One region of the Solwaraspora sp. WMMD1047 genome, then DNA from elsewhere that is predicted to be linked to it. Evidence: riboswitches for the same ligand, from Rfam matches in the RefSeq annotation. Region 1 holds a riboswitch; each other region holds the start of a gene.
The links. A riboswitch is a leader RNA that binds a small molecule or an ion and turns the genes downstream of it on or off. The one in region 1 is predicted to bind cobalamin.

Region 1 (5,356 bases):
GGAGCGCAGGCCGGTCGCCCAGGTCTCCCCGTCGAACACGGCGGCCAGGTCGCTGCCGTCCTGCCAGGCGACGGTGACCGGGATCAGCAGGAGCAGGGCGAGCGCGGCGGCGGCGCCGAGGCCACCGGCGATCCGGTCCCGACGGACCCGGGCGGACCGGCCAACCGGGGCGAGCGTCAGACCGAAGATCATCAAGCCGGTGCCGCCCAGCACCCCCAGGTAGGCGACCGTCTCGGTGACCGGGCGCAGCACCCGCAGTCCGGACCCCGGCTCGGTCTCCGGAATCGCGACCGTGCCGGCGCTGGGGGCGCCGACCGAGAAGCTGAACCCGCCCGCGACCGGGTGACTGTCGGCGGAGACCACCCGCCAGCTCACCAGGTACGTGCCGTCGGCCAGGTTGTCGGGCGGGGTCAGCACCACCGTGCTGTCGACCGCCCTGGCTTCCGCGTCGAGCTCCGTCCCGCTCGCGTCGAGCAGCCGGACCCCGCCGTCGCGTACCTCGACGGCCTCGTTGAAGTACAGCGTCACCGTCTCCGGGGTCGCCGGCAGCACCGCGCCGTCGGCCGGGTCGGTGCGCAGCAGGGTGGCGTGCGCGGCGGCGGGGGCCGCGCCGAGCAGGCTCAGCGCGGCCCCCACCAACCCGGCGAGCAGGGCGGTGCCGAGGCGCCGGGCCCGCCGGGTCGCGAATTGTCGCATTCCTAGGCGGTCTTGCGGGTGCGGATGAACGCCAGGCCGCCCAGCACGAAGCCGAGGGCGCCGAGCACCAGCCCGGTCCAGCCGGCCGCCGATCCGGCCGCACCCGGGTCGTCGGTGCTCGACTCCTGCGCGACCCGCTCCGGAGCGGCCTCGACGTCGGCCTCGGCCGCGGCGCCACCGTGCCCGTCCCCGGCGGCCTCGGTGACCACGAACGTCGGCGCGGGCGCCTCCAACTCGTCGCGGTCCTGACCGGCCGCCGGCAGCTGCACCCAGGCGGTCTCGCCCTGCTCGCAGGTCTGCACGGACGGGAAGGCCAACGTCTCGCCCGGCGTCTCCGGCAACTTCAGCGACAGCTCGAACGCGTCGCGGTGGCCCTCCGGCAGCGGGGTCTTCGCGGTGTAGACGATCTCCGACACCCGCTCGGTCAGCTCGTTGCCGTGGCTGTCCTTCACCGGTGGGTCCAGCGGGGCCTTCACCTTCTCGACGGTCCAGCCCTGGTTGATGGTGGGGGTCACGGAGTTGATCTGCTCCGGGATCTGGATGGCGACCTTCGTGGTGCCCGAGCCGTCGCACCCGTGCGGCACCGAGAAGGTCAGCACCGTGTACGCCCCGGCGGCGGTGACCGTCGGGGTGACGGTCACGTGGGCGCCCGCCGGCAGCGCGGCGAGGGCGACCAGACCCCCGGCGGCGCCCGTCACGACACCGGCGCGGAGCACATTGCGGAGGGTGGTGTTCATTCGATCGGTGCCTTTCGTCAGGATGCGCAGGCATCAGGCATGCACGGGCGTCAGGGACGCGCGGGACAACAGTGAGCGGGCCGGTTGGATGGTCGGGCCGGGTCATCGATCAGTTCCCGTGAAGTTCCGGGAACTTCGCGGCCCCGGGCACCGACCAACCTGGGTGTCGGTGCAGCGCGTCAGTCAGTTCACACAGCGGGGTGCCCGGTGACCGGCCCGGATGACCGGGTCACCCGGTTGGCGCTGGCCGCCGGGCAGGGCGACCGGGAGGCGGCGGCGGCGTTCGTCCGCCTCACCCAGTACCAGGTCTGGCGGTTCGTGGCCCACCTGGCCGGGCCGGCGGAGGCCGACGACCTGTGTCAGGAGACCTTCCTGCGGGCGCTGCGCAGCCTGCCGGGCTTCGCCGGCCGGTCGTCGGCGCGGACCTGGCTGTTCACCATCGCCCGCCGGGTCGCGGTCGACCACGTCCGGGCCGCGATGACCCGGCCCCGGACCACCGTCGTGGAGTCCTGGGAACTCGTCGACTCCGCCGACGGCCCCCGGTTCGAGGAGGAGTCGGCGCTGCGTGGGCTCCTGGACGACCTGGCACCGGACCGGCGGGAGGCGTTCGTCGCCACCCAGGTCCTCGGCCTGTCGTACGCGGAGGCCGCCGCCGTCTGCGACTGCCCGGTCGGCACCATCCGGTCCCGGGTGGCCCGCGCCCGGGAGGACCTGGCGGCCGCGATCGACCCACGCGAGCACCGCCGCCCGACGGCCCGGGCGGGTGCATGATGGGGTGATGCGTCTGGTGTCGCTGCTGCCGTCCGCGACGGAGATCGTCTACGCCCTGGGGCTCGGCGACGACCTCGTCGGGGTGACCTTCGAGTGCGACGAGCCGCCGCAGGCCCGGGCCGACAAGACGGTGGTGGTCGGCGGCCGGGACACCCGGGGGATGAGCCCGGCCGAGATCGACGACTACGTCAAGTCCCGGCTGGCGGCCGGGGAGGACCTCTACACCCTGCACGCCGGGGCGATGTCCGAGCTGGCGCCGGAGCTGATCCTGACCCAGGACCTGTGCCGGGTCTGCGCGCTGCCGTCCGACCACGTCTCCGACGCGCTCGACCACCTCGGCTGCCGGTCCGACGTGCTCTCGCTCGATCCGTACACGTTGGACGAGGTGCTCGACACCATCGTCGAGGTGGGGGCGCGTACCGGCGTACCCGATCGGGCGGCGGCGCTGGTCGGCGGTCTGCGGGACCGGTTGTCGGCGGTGGCGGCGGCGGTCCGGGGCCGGCCCCGGCCCCGGGTGGCGGTCGTCGAGTGGGTCGATCCGCCGTTCACGGCCGGGCACTGGGTGCCGGACCTGGTCCGGGCGGCCGGCGGCGAGCCGGTGGCCGGCCGGCCGGGCGCCCGGTCGGTGCAGACCACCTGGCAGGAGTTCCACGACGCGGCGCCGGAGGTGATCATCGTCTCGCCGTGCGGGTTCCACCTCGACGGGGCGGTCCGGCAGGCCGAGACGGTCGCACCCCGGTTCCCGGGGGTGCCGGTCTGGGCGATCGACGCCGACGGCCTGGTGGTCCGCCCCGGCCCCCGCCTGGTCGACGGGGTCGAGGCGATGGCGGCGATCCTGCACCCGGACGCGGTCGCCACCCCGGCCGGCCCGGTGATCGCCCGGGTGGCCTGACCCGCGCGACACGCCCGACACGACATCTGGGTGGACGCGAGGCTCTCGCTACTAGATATAGTGACCGCGCAGTTTGGTTCGGCCGGGCACCCAGCCCGGTCGGGGTAACAGGGAACCCGGTGTGAATCCGGGACTGCCCCGCAGCGGTGAGTGGGAACGACCGCCGTCATGACGCACTGGGCGCAAGCCTGGGAAGCGACGGCCAGTAGGCAGCGACACGCACGCCCACGAGTCCGAAGACCTGCCACTGTGCCGCGTGCCCGCGACGGGTGCGCGGGAGTCCGAGGCCGCGCGGGACGGCCGACGGCGGTGACGCTGCGCGTCCACGCCTGTCCGCCCGCGCGCCCTCCACCCGGAGGCGACAGCGAGGAGCGACAGATGCGGGTCCGCAAACGCAGCGGGGCCACCGAACCGGTGGACGTGAACAAGATCGTCCGGGCGGTCGAGCGGTGGGCCGACGACCTGACCGACGTGGACCCGCTACGGGTGGCCACCAGGACGATAAGCGGCCTCTACGACGGCGCCACCACCGCCGAGCTGGACCGGCTGTCGATCCAGACCGCCGCCGACATGATCGGCGAGGAGCCGCAGTACTCCAAGCTCGCGGCCCGGCTGCTCGCCGGCTACCTCGACAAGGAGGTACGCGGGCAGCAGATCGCCTCGTTCAGCCAGGCCATCCGGCTCGGCCACGCCGAGGGCCTGATCAGCGACGAGACCGCCCGGTTCGTCGCCACCAACGCCCGCAAGCTGGACGACGCCATCGACCCGGCCGGTGACCTGCGGTTCGAGTACTTCGGCCTGCGCACCGTCTACGACCGCTACCTGCTGCGCCACCCCAGCAGCCGGCAGGTCATCGAGACCCCGCAGTACTGGCTGCTGCGGGTCGCCTGTGGGCTGTCCGAGCACCCGGCCGAGGCGATCGACTTCTACCGGCTGATGTCGAGCCTGGCCTACCTGCCCAGCTCGCCGACGCTGTTCAACTCCGGCACCCGGCACACCCAGCTGTCGTCGTGTTTCCTGGTCGACTCGCCCCGCGACGAGCTGGACTCCATCTACGACCGGTACGCCCAGGTCGCCAAGCTGTCCAAGTTCGCCGGCGGGATCGGCATCTCCTGGTCCCGGGTCCGGTCCCGGGGCGCCCTGATCCGGGGCACCAACGGGCTCTCCAACGGCATCGTGCCGTGGCTGCGCACCCTGGACGCCTCGGTGGCGGCGGTCAACCAGGGCGGCCGGCGCAAGGGCGCGGCCTGCGTCTACCTGGAACCCTGGCACCCCGACATCGAGGAGTTCCTCGAACTGCGCGACAACACCGGCGAGGACGCCCGGCGCACCCACAACCTGAACCTGGCGAACTGGATCCCGGACGAGTTCATGCGCCGGGTCGAGGCCGACGAGCTGTGGTCGCTGTTCGACCCGGCGCAGGTGCCGGAGCTGCCCGACCTGTGGGGCGACGAGTTCGACGCCGTCTACCGGGCCGCCGAGGCCGAGGGGCGCTACGTGCGCCAGGTCAGGGCCCGGGACCTGTACGGCCGGATGATGCGCACCCTGGCCCAGACCGGCAACGGCTGGATGACCTTCAAGGACCGCTCGAACAAGCTCTCCAACCAGACCGGCGCGCCCGGCAACGTGGTCCACCTCTCCAACCTCTGCACCGAGATCGTCGAGGTCTCCTCCGACGACGAGACCGCGGTCTGCAACCTCGGCTCGGTGAACCTCGGCGCGCACCTGGCCGGCGGGGACGTCGACTGGGACCGGCTGCGCCGCACGGTCCGGACGGCGGTGACCTTCCTGGACCGGGTGATCGACATCAACTACTACCCGAGCGAGCAGGCGGCGGCGTCCAACCCGCGCTGGCGCCCGATCGGGCTCGGCGTGATGGGGCTGCAGGACGTCTTCTTCGCGCTGCGGCTGCCGTTCGATGGGGAGCCGGCCCGGGAGCTGTCCACCCGGATCGCCGAGGAGATCTACCTGACCGCCCTGGAGACCTCGGTCGAGCTGGCCAAGCGGTTCGGCCCGCACCCGGCGTACGACCAGACCCGGGCCGCCGCCGGGCAGCTGCAGCCCGACCTGTGGGGGGTCACGCCCACCCAGACCGACCGGTGGGCCGCGCTGCGGGAGCGGCTGGCCGTGCACGGGCTGCGCAACTCGCTGCTGGTGGCGATCGCCCCGACCGCCACCATCGCCTCCATCGCCGGCTGCTACGAGTGCATCGAGCCGCAGGTCTCCAACCTGTTCAAGCGGGAGACCCTCTCCGGCGAGT
Region 2 (5,356 bases), 6.1 Mb from region 1:
CGTGCGGACCGAACCTGTGCAGCACCACGTTCACCGCATCAGCCAACTCCTGCCGCGACATCGGCCGACCCGAACCCGACTGCGACACCAACCCCAACCGCGCCCGCCGCAACAACACATTCGGCCCACGAACCACCTCCCCCGAGCCGGACCGCTCACCAACATCGACCGAGACAAACGCCGCCGCAACCGTGGCGGGCGTGCCGGAACCCGGGCCGGGCCGGAGGCGCCCCCCACCCGATCCCGACACGCCCGCCGCATCACCCGACAGCACGGAGACGCCGTCACGCACCACCGGGGAGTCATTGAATCTCTTAATAGCGTCGCCAGCCTTCACTAGACACACTCCGAATTGGGTTCACTAGCACTCGGACAGCCCTCGACGATGGCCAACGGCTCTACGCCCCGCCATGGCGTGCAAACCACCGTCATCGCCCCATCCATATTCAGGACGCAGGCCAGTCGGGTCACGTCGCGCCCGGCCAGCACGCCGGGCGCGAGTGCAACCATGAATGCCACGCACCCACCTCACCTGCATCGACACCGAGTCCCCTGTGGCGGTACCGTCGTCGTGGGCGGCGAGGCAGGCGGCGTTTGCACATCAGCCCCGCGCCCTCACAGAGAGGATCACCGTTAGTTCGGACGGAGTCACGGTTGCGGTGTTGCCGCAACGGTGAATCGCGGAAATGACAGGAGGACATGTGATTACCGGGCAGGACTTGCGCGCCGCGCGGGAGAGTAGGGGCGTTGGCCTTGGCAAGCTTGCCGACATGATTGGGCGGGATAAGGGCCACCTAAGCCGCGTTGAGCGCAACGTGGACTCCCGAGACGTGACGCCGGCCCTCGTCCGGGATTACGAACAGGCTCTTGGCCTCACCGTTGCCGCAACCGCCCTCAGCGGCGGCGAGCCCTCTCCCGCCGAGAAGGGACACGGCCGGTTGTCGAAGCAGGCAGAGTATCTTGACGAGGCACCCGACGCGGACGATGCCGTTGGGGCTGCCTGCCAGGCCCAACTTGAAGAACGCGGACGTCGCGGTCCGCTCGTAGGTCGCGACGTCGGAACGGACCCGGAGGACATCGTGCGGCGCCGCATCCTGCTACAGCACGCCCTGACCGCGCTTGCGGCTGGCGCTGTTACGCCGGCTCTCGACGTGATCCGTTCCGGTCTTGTGTCTTCCCTGACCGGGAAAGACGCCGCCGACGTGGACGTCGATGAGTGGGAAGAAGTCGCCTTCGAGTACGGCGGGGCCTACTTCACCGATCGTCCGGCCGTGTTGGTCAGCAACCTCGCGGCGGACCTCGTTGACCTCCAAGGAACCCTAGACGCCGCGCGGGGTGCCCAGTATCGGGGCCTGTCGAGGGTCAGTGGTCTGCTTGCCGGGGTGATGGCCATGAGCCTGGTAAACCTCGGTCAGTTCCAGCCGGCCCGCAGGTGGTGGCGGGCCGCCCGGCATGCAGCCGACGCATCCACTGATCCGGTCGTTCGCACCTGGATACGTGGACACGACGCGACGCACGCCCTCTACGACCGGCGTCCCCTCACCATCGCGCTTACCCGCGCTGATGAAGCTCTCGTTATCGGTGGCAGTGCCGCCTACCCGGGCGTTACGGAAGCTCTCAGTGCCCGCGCCCAGGCGTACGCACTGCTCGGCCGGGCCGACGAGGCCCGCGACGCCGTGAATCACCTTGCCGACCTCTACGGGCAGCTTCCGGCCAGCGCGACCCAGGACCTGGGCACTGCCTTCGGCTATCCGCAACACCGTTTGTGGCATACCACAAGCTACGTAGGAACCCACTTGGGCGACACCGACACCGCCCGCCAAGCGCAGGAGCACGCCCTAACTTTGTACCCGGCGTCGTCTCGTCGTTCCCGCGCGCAGGTTCAACTTCACGCCGCCCGATGCATGGTCATTGACGGCTACCTTGACGAGGGTGCCTCCCACGCCCAGACGGTTATCGACGCGGTGCCGGTCGCACACCGTACCGCCATGGTGCTGGATATGGGCCGGAAGGTTCTGGATCAGGTACCCGTTGTAGAGCGGGAGCGATCCGCGTTGGCCGAGCTGCGGGAGATGCTGGCACTGCCTGCCGGTCCGGTAGCGCCGTGACCTCCCTCGCCGACATCGACCTTTCCCACCACGACGGCGCTGGACTCGAGGCGATGCTAGGCGAGGTCGCCGACCTGTACGAGGTCGTGTACGCCGAGCCGCCGTACAACGGTGGCCCGCTGTTTAGCCGCGGCCGGTTCTTGGAACGCACCAACGTACAGAAGGCCGCGCCGGGGTTCGCACTCGTGACCTCGCGTGCAGCCGGCCGGCTTGTGGGTTTCTCATTCGGCTTCACGTTCGCAGCGGGTCGCTGGTGGGGAGGCACGACTTCCCCTGAGCCGGCCGCCGAGGTGCTGACGTCGCCCAAATTCGCTGTGATCGAGCTGGTCGTCGCCAAGACGTGGCGGGGTCAAGGGCTCGGTCGGACGCTCATCAATGCGCTGATGTCGAAGCGATTCGAGCCATATGCGACGCTGCTGTCCGAGCCGGACGCCCCGGCCCGGCGGATCTACGACCACTGGGGCTGGCGGCATGTGGCGGATGTCCAGCCGGCGGTCGACGCGCCGTACATGCACGCGCTCGTGCTGCCGCTAACACCGTCCGGCCCATCCGGGAAGGCGAGTTCGACTACTTCGACGACGTAACACCGTGACCGTTCTTAGAGGAAAGAACGGTCCAACCATCGCTTACGGGTCAATGTTTGCTTATCGAGCACCCGTTACCAGCAGTTATTCTACGATTGCGATGATGTCTACAGCGAGGGGCGCTCCTAGTCGAGCGCCCCCAGCGTTGTCCACATCACACGGTACCAAACGTCACACTTTCGGGCGCGCGACGTCGCCGATCTCGGCGACGAAGATCGCGGCGAGAACAGGGCCGACGCCAGGCACTTTTCTGCACGGCCTGGAAGCCGGTGTGACCGGTCAGGGTCGCCCGCAGCGGCCCCTGGGTCACCGGCGGGACCGTACTCTGCCGGTGCAGCCCGCCGGGTGGGTACGATGGCTACGGCGTTGGTTCGCCCGACCTAGACGGTCCGGGCGTCGTAAGAGGGAATCCGGTGGAAAACCGGAACTGCCCCGCAGCGGTGAGTGGGAACGACCGCCGTCAACAGCACTGGGCGCCCCGCCTGGGAAGCGACGGCCAGTAGGACACCGGCAGGCGCCGGTGGCGCCCGCGAGTCCGAAGACCTGCCCGCGCCGCGTACGCGACACGTGTGCGCTGCCGTCGGCCTCGCGGGTGGGTCGAGCGGGTGACCCGCCAGGGTGTGGCGGGTCCTCGACGTGCACCCGGCAAAGCAGACGGCGTGCTTCCCGAGGACGGACTACGCAGTGCCCGAGACCACCACAACCGGCCGGCCACCATCGGCATCCCACCTGACCTTGTCCCAGATCATGGACCAGCATCACACCAACCTGATGGGCACGGTCCATGGCGGGCGGATCCTCAATCTCATCGACTCCGTCGCCGGGGTCGTCGCCGCCCGGCACTCCGACGGTCCGGCCGTCACCGCCGCCATCGACGAGACGGCCTTCCTGCGCGCCGTACGCGTCGGCGACGTCGTCCATGTCGATGCCCGCATCACGTGGGCCGGACGCAGTTCCATGGAGGTGGCCGTCAAGGTCACCGCTGACCGATGGGACCGCGCGGTGCCGGCCACCGACGTGGCCACCGCGCACCTGGTCATGGTGGCCATCGACGATGACGGACAGCCGCGCCCCGTACCGCCGTTGCTGCCCGAGACCGACGAGGACCGGCGGCGTTACCGCGAGGCGCGGATCCGCCGGGAACACCGCCTGTCGCTACGTCGGGCCCTGCTGGACGGCGCGGAGGGAAGCTGACCCTCCGCGCCGAGGCGACCATCAGGGCGGGGTGATGGAGGGCGCCTGGCCGGAGCCGAATCGCCAGCCCTCGACCGTTCCCACCGCCGGGTTGTAGCTGCTCGCTCCGAGTGTGCTGTATGCCCAGGTACCGCCGGGGGTGGCGTGCCAGTACGACCAGTAGGCGCTGGCCGGTGGCGTGTTGACGCAGGGTTCGGCCGCCGGCACGGGAAGGCCGTTGATGCGGCAGATGAAGGCGAGGCCCCAGCGCAGGGTGCCGGTGGGGGTGAAGCCAGCGCCCTGGAGTGCGGCGAGGCCGGTTGGCGGGTCGCCGAGATAGCAGTTGGTCTGCACGCCGAGGCCGAAGGCGGTGAAGTCGACGACGACGGTGACGCCGGTGCCGGGTGCGCAGGCGGCGGCGTGGGCGGGGCGGGTCAGCGGGTCGACCGCGACCAGTCCCGCGACCAGCACGATGACTGCGGCGAGTGCCGCGAGCCGGCGGCGGATCGGTATTGTCATGGTTCCTCCGTACGGTGCCGAGCTCATGTGCAGGCCAGGGTCGGTGCGTCCGGCCGGGAGCCGGTGGCGGAGAGGTTGACCAGGCTGGCCCCCGCAAGCCCTGGTACGGCCTGCGCGGTTGCCCTGGGCGCGGTGCTGGGATCGAAGCCGCTGGCGGCGTAGGCGATCGCACCCCGGTCGCCGGGGTCGCCTTGGCAGTCGACCCGAAGGCTGAGCAGGAACTGGCGGGCACGCCACCAGGTCAGCAGCCGACCGGTCGTCACCAGTGCCTGGGCGGCCAGGCCGGTGCTGTTGGCGTTGGCGACCCCGCCCGCGGCGAACGAGCCGTCCGCGGCCTGGACGGCGACCAGCCACTGCGACGCGGCGTGGGCTTCGTGCCATTCACCGGCCGCGACCAGTGCCTGAATCGCCATCGCGGTGGCGTCGACGTCGCTCGTGCAGGTGGCCAGCGCGAACTGGACGGGGAAGCCTCCGTCCGGACACTGACTGCTACTCAGGTACGACACCGCTTGTGGTGGCGCCCCGGCGGCCCGGTCCAGGGCGATGACGGCGAACGACTGGCTGAACATGTTGCTGTAGTCACCGAACGCGGACTGGTCGGAAAACCGGCCCGACGGTGCCATCAGGCCGGTGAGACGGGTGATCAGATCGACTCCGCCGAAGGAGGCTGGATCGAGGCCACGGACCTGGGCCGCGAGCGCAAGCTTGGCTGTGGCTCCGGCATAGGCTTCGATGCCGTCACCGATGTATCCGGTGATCACGCTGGGTTCGGCGAGCCAGGTGATCGCGTTGGTGGCGTAGGTGTCGGCCTGCTTCGCGGCGGCGAAGGTGAAGATCGCGTCGATGGTGAGGCCCTGGTCGGGGTAGGCGACGCCGTCGAAGACGACTTCGAGGCGTTCACCGTCGACCAGTTGTCGGGCGAGCCAGCCGGCGGCCGCGTCGGTCCGGTTGTGGGTCTGCGGCGGCGTCGCA
Region 3 (5,356 bases), 4.8 Mb from region 1:
CCGAGGCCGGGTTGTAGATCGCCATCACCAGGTCGGCCGAGGCGGCAGCGGCAAGTCGGGCCTCGATCACCGGCCACGGCTTGAGCCGATCGGAGAGCGACAACACCGCGTAGTCATGGCCGAGCGGCGCGCCGACCCGACTCGCCGCCGCCTGGGCCGCGGTCAGCCCCGGCAGCACCCGGACCGGCACCCGGGCGAACCGATCGTCATCGGCCGCGACGGCCAGCACCGCGGTGGCCATCGCGAACACCCCGGGATCGCCCGAGGAGACCACCGCGACCCGCGACCCCGCCAGGGCCAGCTCCAACGCGTGCCGGGCCCGGTCGGCCTCGACCTGGTTGTCCGAGGTGTGGCGGTGCTGCCCGGGCCGGCGCGGAACCCGGTCGACGTACGGCCCGTACCCGATCAGATGCTCGGCCTCCCGCAGTGCCCGCGTCACCTCCGGCGTCCGCCAGCCGGGACCGGCCGGCCCCAGACCGACCACCACGACCTCGCCGCGGTCCGGCGGCTTCCCGGCCGGCGCCGCGTCGTCCGATCCGGCGGCCACGGCGGCGTTCCCCGGGCCGGCGTCCGCGGCGGTCGCGGCCGCGCTCGCCGGGCTCGGCACGATCGCGATCGAGAAGTACGGCACGGCCGCCGGATCGACCTCCGCCAGGGGCAGCTGCCGGGACCGGTTCGTGGTGGCCCGCTCGACGTACCATGCCTCGTCGAGCCGACCCGCGTCGGCCAGCGCGGTGCGGACCTCCCCGAAGGTCCGACCCAGCTTGAGTACGGCCGCCGCGTCGGTGCCGTCCAGCCGGCGGGCCAGCTCGGCGGCGGGCAGCGTGCCGGGGAGCACGGTCAGCACCTCGTCGCGTTCCACCAGCGGCCGGCCCAGCACCGCCGAGGCCGCGCTGACCGAGGTCACCCCGGGCACCACCTCCGCCGGGAACCGGTGTGCCAATCGCTCGTGCAGGTACATGTAGGAGCCATAGAAGAGCGGGTCACCGGCACAGAGCACCACCACGTCCCGGCCGGCCGCCAGGTGCCCGGCCAGCCGCTCGGCGCTGCGGTCGTAGAACTCGGCGATCTCCGCCTCGTAGCCGCCCGGGTGGTCGGTCTCCTCGGTGGTCACCGGATAGACAAGGGCCTCCTCCACCTGTCCGGGACGCAGGTACGGCGCGGCGATCGACCGGGCGATGCTGCGCCCGTGCCGGGCCGAGTAGTACGCCACCACCTCGGCTGCGCCGATCAGCCTGGCGGCCTTGACGGTGAGCAGCTCGGGGTCGCCCGGCCCGACGCCGACCCCGTAGAGGGTGCCCGGCCCGCTCACTCGGCCACGCTCGCGATGGCGTTCACCGCGGCGGCGGTGATCGCGCTGCCGCCCCGCCGCCCGTGGACCACCAGGTACGGCACCCCGGCGGGGTGCCGGGCCAGCGCCAGTTTGGACTCGGCGGCGCCGATGAAGCCCACCGGTACGCCTACGATCACCGCCGGCCGGGGCGCACCCGCGTCGAGGAGTTCGAGGAGCCGGAACAGTGCGGTGGGGGCGTTGCCGATCGCCACCACCGCACCGTCGAGCCGGTCGAGCCACAGCTGGAGCGCGGCGGCGCTGCGGGTCGTGCCGAGCCGCTCGGCCAGCCCCGGCACGTCGGGGTGTCGCAGCGTGCAGATCACCTCGTTGCCGGCCGGCAACCGGGTCCGGGTGATGCCGGCGGCGACCATCGCCGCGTCGCACAGGATCGGCGCCCCGGCGGCCAGCGCGGCCCGGCCGCGCCGTACCACGTCCGGGGCGGCGGCGATGTCGTCGACCAGGTCGACCATGCCGCAGGCGTGCACCATCCGCACCGCCACCTGGGCCAGGTCGATGGGGAGCCGGGCCAGGTCGGTCTCCGCCCGGATGGTGGCGAACGAGCGGCGGTAGATCTCCGCCCCGTCGCGGACGTAGTCGTAGTCCGGTCCGGCCGGGGGTGGGGCGCTCACCGGGGCGTCCTCGCCTGGGCGACCCGCTCGGCCAGCGGTCCGGGCGGCGGTGGGCCGCCCGGGGCGGTCACCGCGTAGCCGTCCCCGGTCGCCACGGCCACCGCAACCGGGCCGGCCGGCAGACCGCACCGCCGCTCGCAGCCGGCCCAGTGCATCCGCAGCCGGCGCCCGGCCGCCGAACCGCCGAACGACTCGCCGCCGGTCGGCTCGCGGCCGTCCGGGACCGGGCCGGCGGCGGCGACCGCCGAGGCGGCGTCGGCCCGGACGTCGGCCAGTGACCGCGCGCAGCCGGGCCGGCCGGCGCAGGCGCTGACCCCGGCCCACGGCGAGGCGGTTTCGACGATCAGCCCGGCCGCGTCCATCCGGGCCAGCAGGCCCATGACCGGTTGCGGCCCGGCGTCGGCCACCACACTCCGCCACGGTGTCACCACGAGCGACCCACCCTCCACCTCGGCGGAAATCTCCGCGAGCAGCCTGGCCTGGTCGGCCCGGAGGCGGCCCAGCCGCGCGCCGGCCACCACGCAGAGCCGACCGTACGGGGCGGCCACCGCCCCCGGAGCCGGCGCCGGGTCATCGGTGATCTCCGGCACCCGCCCGGCGGGCGCCGCGAGCGCCCCGGCCGGGCGGTCGGCGCTCGCCGCCGCGAGTGTTTCGGCGAGCCGGGCCGGGCCGCCGGACAGGTCGGTCACCCGCCACACGGCGGCCGGCTCCGGTTCGGTGGCGCGCAGCCGGAGGAAGCCGTGGGCGGCGGCGACGAGGCCCGGCACCGCCCGGACGATCGGCATCCGCAGTCCATGGTCCCGGCCGGCCAGCAGCAACGCGCCGGTGTCGGCCCGCCAGCACAGATCGGCGCCCAGACCGGCCACGTCACCCCGCCCGTCGTCCAGCGCGAACAGGAACCGCCCGCTCAACGCCGCCAGTGCCGGCTCGGCCCGCACGGCCCGGTCGAGCGCGCGGACCAGTTCCCGGATGTCCGGCCGGCCGGCGCCGTCCCGACCACTCAATGGTGAGGCGAGGATGTTGCGGACCCGCTCGTGGGTGGCGGTGGGGAGCAGCCCGGCGCCGGCGAGCCGGTCGGCCAACCGGGCCGCGGCGCCACCCGGCGGGATGCCACGGATCTGCAGATTCGCCCGGGATGTGAGTTCCAGCGTGCCGTCGCCGTACTCCGCCGCACAGTCGGCCACCGTCCGCAGCTGCGCCGGATCGAGCTGCCCGCCTGGCAGGCGTACCCGGATCAGGCCGCCGTCGGCGGCCTCGTGCACCCGCAGCGCGCCGGGGCACCGGTCACCGGCGGAGCGAGGCGGCACGACGTCGGGCATGGCGACATCGTAGAGTCGGGCCACCGGCGCAACCCCGCGCCGGCCCAGCAGCACGCGGTGGACACGGAGGAACCCGGTGTGAATCCGGGGCGGTCCCGCCACTGTCACCGGGGAGTGACCCCCACGCGAGACCACGGCTCGACACCGAGCCGGAAGGTCGGGGCGAGCGTCGATCCGGGAGCCAGGAGACTCCGGCCAGCGCGCACGACGACCACGGGCGCGGACCCGGGGAGGAGTCACCCATGCTCATCGTTGCCGGCCGGGTCACGGCATGATCCTGCTGCTCTCCACATCGGACACCGATCTGCTCAGCGCGCGGGCCAGTGGCGCCGACTACCGGCTGGCCAATCCGGCCCGGCTGGAACGCGGTCCGGCCGACCTGCCCGACCTGCTCGCCGGCGCCGACCTGGTGCTGGTTCGCATCCTCGGCGGTTACCGGATGTGGTCGGAAGGGCTGGACGCGTTGCGCGCCAGCGGCGTACCGGTGGTGATGCTCGGCGGTGAGCAGACCCCGGACGCGGACCTGATGGCCCGCTCCACGGTGCCGGTCGGCACCGCCGCCCAGGCGCACGCCTACCTGGCCCAGGGCGGTCCGGACAACCTGCGGGAGCTGTTCGGGTTTCTCTCCGACACGGTCCTGCTGACCGGGTACGGCTTCGCGCCGCCGGTCGAGCAGCCGAGCTGGGGTCTGCTGCCGCGCGAGCCGGCCGGCCCGGACGGGCCGGTGATCGGCATCCTCTACTACCGGGCGCACCAGATGAGCGGCAACATCGCCTTCGTCGAGGCGCTCGCCGACGCGGTCGACGGCGCCGGCGGCCGGGCGCTGCCGATTTTCTGCGCCAGCCTGCGCAATCCCGAGCCGGAGCTGCTGGCCACGCTCGGCCGGGCCGACGCCCTGCTGGTCACCGTCCTGGCCGCCGGCGGCACCCGGCCGGCCGACGCCGCCGCCGGCGGGGACGACGGCAGCTGGGACGTCGGCGCGCTGGCCGCCCTGGACGTCCCGATCCTGCAGGCACTCAGCCTGACCGCCAGCCGGTCCACCTGGTCGGCGAGCGACGACGGTCTCTCCCCGCTGGACGCGGCCACCCAGATCGCGGTGCCCGAGTTCGACGGCCGGCTGATCACCGTTCCGTTCTCGTTCAAGGAGACCGACGCGGACGGGCTGCCCCGCTACGTGGCCGATCCGGAACGGGCCGGCCGGGTCGCCGGGATCGCCGTCCGGCTCGCCCGGCTGCGGCACACCCCGCCCGCCCGGCGCCGGATCGCGCTGGCGCTGTCGGCGTACCCGACGAAGCACGCCCGGGTCGGCAACGCGGTCGGGCTGGACACCCCGGCCAGCGCGGTCGCGCTGCTGCGGGCGATGGCCGCCCAGGGGTACGACGTCGGCCCGACCGAGGGACCGGACGCGCTACCCGGCCTGGTGCCCGCCGACGCGCCGCCTACCGACTCGCCGCCCGCCGACGGGCACGCCGCGGCTCCCGCGCCGGACGGGGACCGGCTGATCCATGCCCTGATCGCGGCCGGCGGCCACGATCAGGAGTGGCTGACCGAGGAGCAGCTCGCCGGCAACCCGGTGCGGATCCGATTGGCCAGCTACCTGCGCTGGTTCGAGACGCTCCCCACCGAACTGCGCGACGCGATGACCGAACACTGGGGGCCGCCACCGGGCGAGCTGTACGTCGACCGGTCCCGCGACCCGGCCGGCGAGATCGTGCTGGCCACCCTGCGGGCCGGCAACATCCTGTTGATGATCCAGCCACCCCGGGGCTTCGGCGAGAACCCGGTGGCCATCTACCACGACCCCGACCTCCCGCCGACCCATCACTACCTGGCCGCCTACCGCTGGTTGGACACCGAATTCGGCGCGCACGCCGTGGTGCACCTGGGCAAGCACGGCTCGCTGGAATGGTTGCCCGGCAAGACCGCCGGCCTCTCCGCCGGCTGCGGCCCGGACGCCGTCCTCGGCGACCTGCCGCTGATCTACCCGTTCCTGGTCAACGACCCGGGCGAGGGAGCACAGGCCAAACGGCGGGCGCACGCCACGATCGTCGACCACCTGGTGCCGCCGATGGCCC

Region 2: linked by a shared signal. The riboswitch ahead of O7627_RS32405 (acyl-CoA thioesterase) and the one ahead of O7627_RS04805 (ribonucleoside-diphosphate reductase subunit alpha) in region 1 are both predicted to bind cobalamin.
Region 3: linked by a shared signal. The riboswitch ahead of cobN (cobaltochelatase subunit CobN) and the one ahead of O7627_RS04805 (ribonucleoside-diphosphate reductase subunit alpha) in region 1 are both predicted to bind cobalamin.

Annotation. Positions count from the first base shown of each region.
Region 1 is NZ_JARUBL010000001.1:1,022,459-1,027,814, forward strand. Features, by position in the region: gene O7627_RS04785 (copper resistance protein CopC) at 1-696, opposite strand, end outside; gene O7627_RS04790 (YcnI family protein) at 699-1,433, opposite strand; gene O7627_RS04795 (sigma-70 family RNA polymerase sigma factor) at 1,641-2,204, shown strand; gene O7627_RS04800 (ABC transporter substrate-binding protein) at 2,212-3,096, shown strand; cobalamin riboswitch at 3,154-3,360, shown strand; gene O7627_RS04805 (ribonucleoside-diphosphate reductase subunit alpha) at 3,475-5,356, shown strand, end outside.
Region 2 is NZ_JARUBL010000001.1:7,085,640-7,090,995, reverse strand. Features, by position in the region: gene O7627_RS32420 (hypothetical protein) at 1-337, opposite strand, end outside; gene O7627_RS32415 (helix-turn-helix transcriptional regulator) at 702-2,108, shown strand; gene O7627_RS32410 (GNAT family N-acetyltransferase) at 2,105-2,692, shown strand; cobalamin riboswitch at 3,043-3,258, shown strand; gene O7627_RS32405 (acyl-CoA thioesterase) at 3,377-3,886, shown strand; gene O7627_RS32400 (hypothetical protein) at 3,908-4,384, opposite strand; gene O7627_RS32395 (prenyltransferase/squalene oxidase repeat-containing protein) at 4,408-5,356, opposite strand, start outside.
Region 3 is NZ_JARUBL010000001.1:5,814,780-5,820,135, forward strand. Features, by position in the region: gene O7627_RS26510 (precorrin-2 C(20)-methyltransferase) at 1-1,312, opposite strand, end outside; gene O7627_RS26515 (precorrin-8X methylmutase) at 1,309-1,962, opposite strand; gene O7627_RS26520 (precorrin-3B synthase) at 1,959-3,281, opposite strand; cobalamin riboswitch at 3,348-3,473, shown strand; gene cobN (cobaltochelatase subunit CobN) at 3,553-5,356, shown strand, end outside.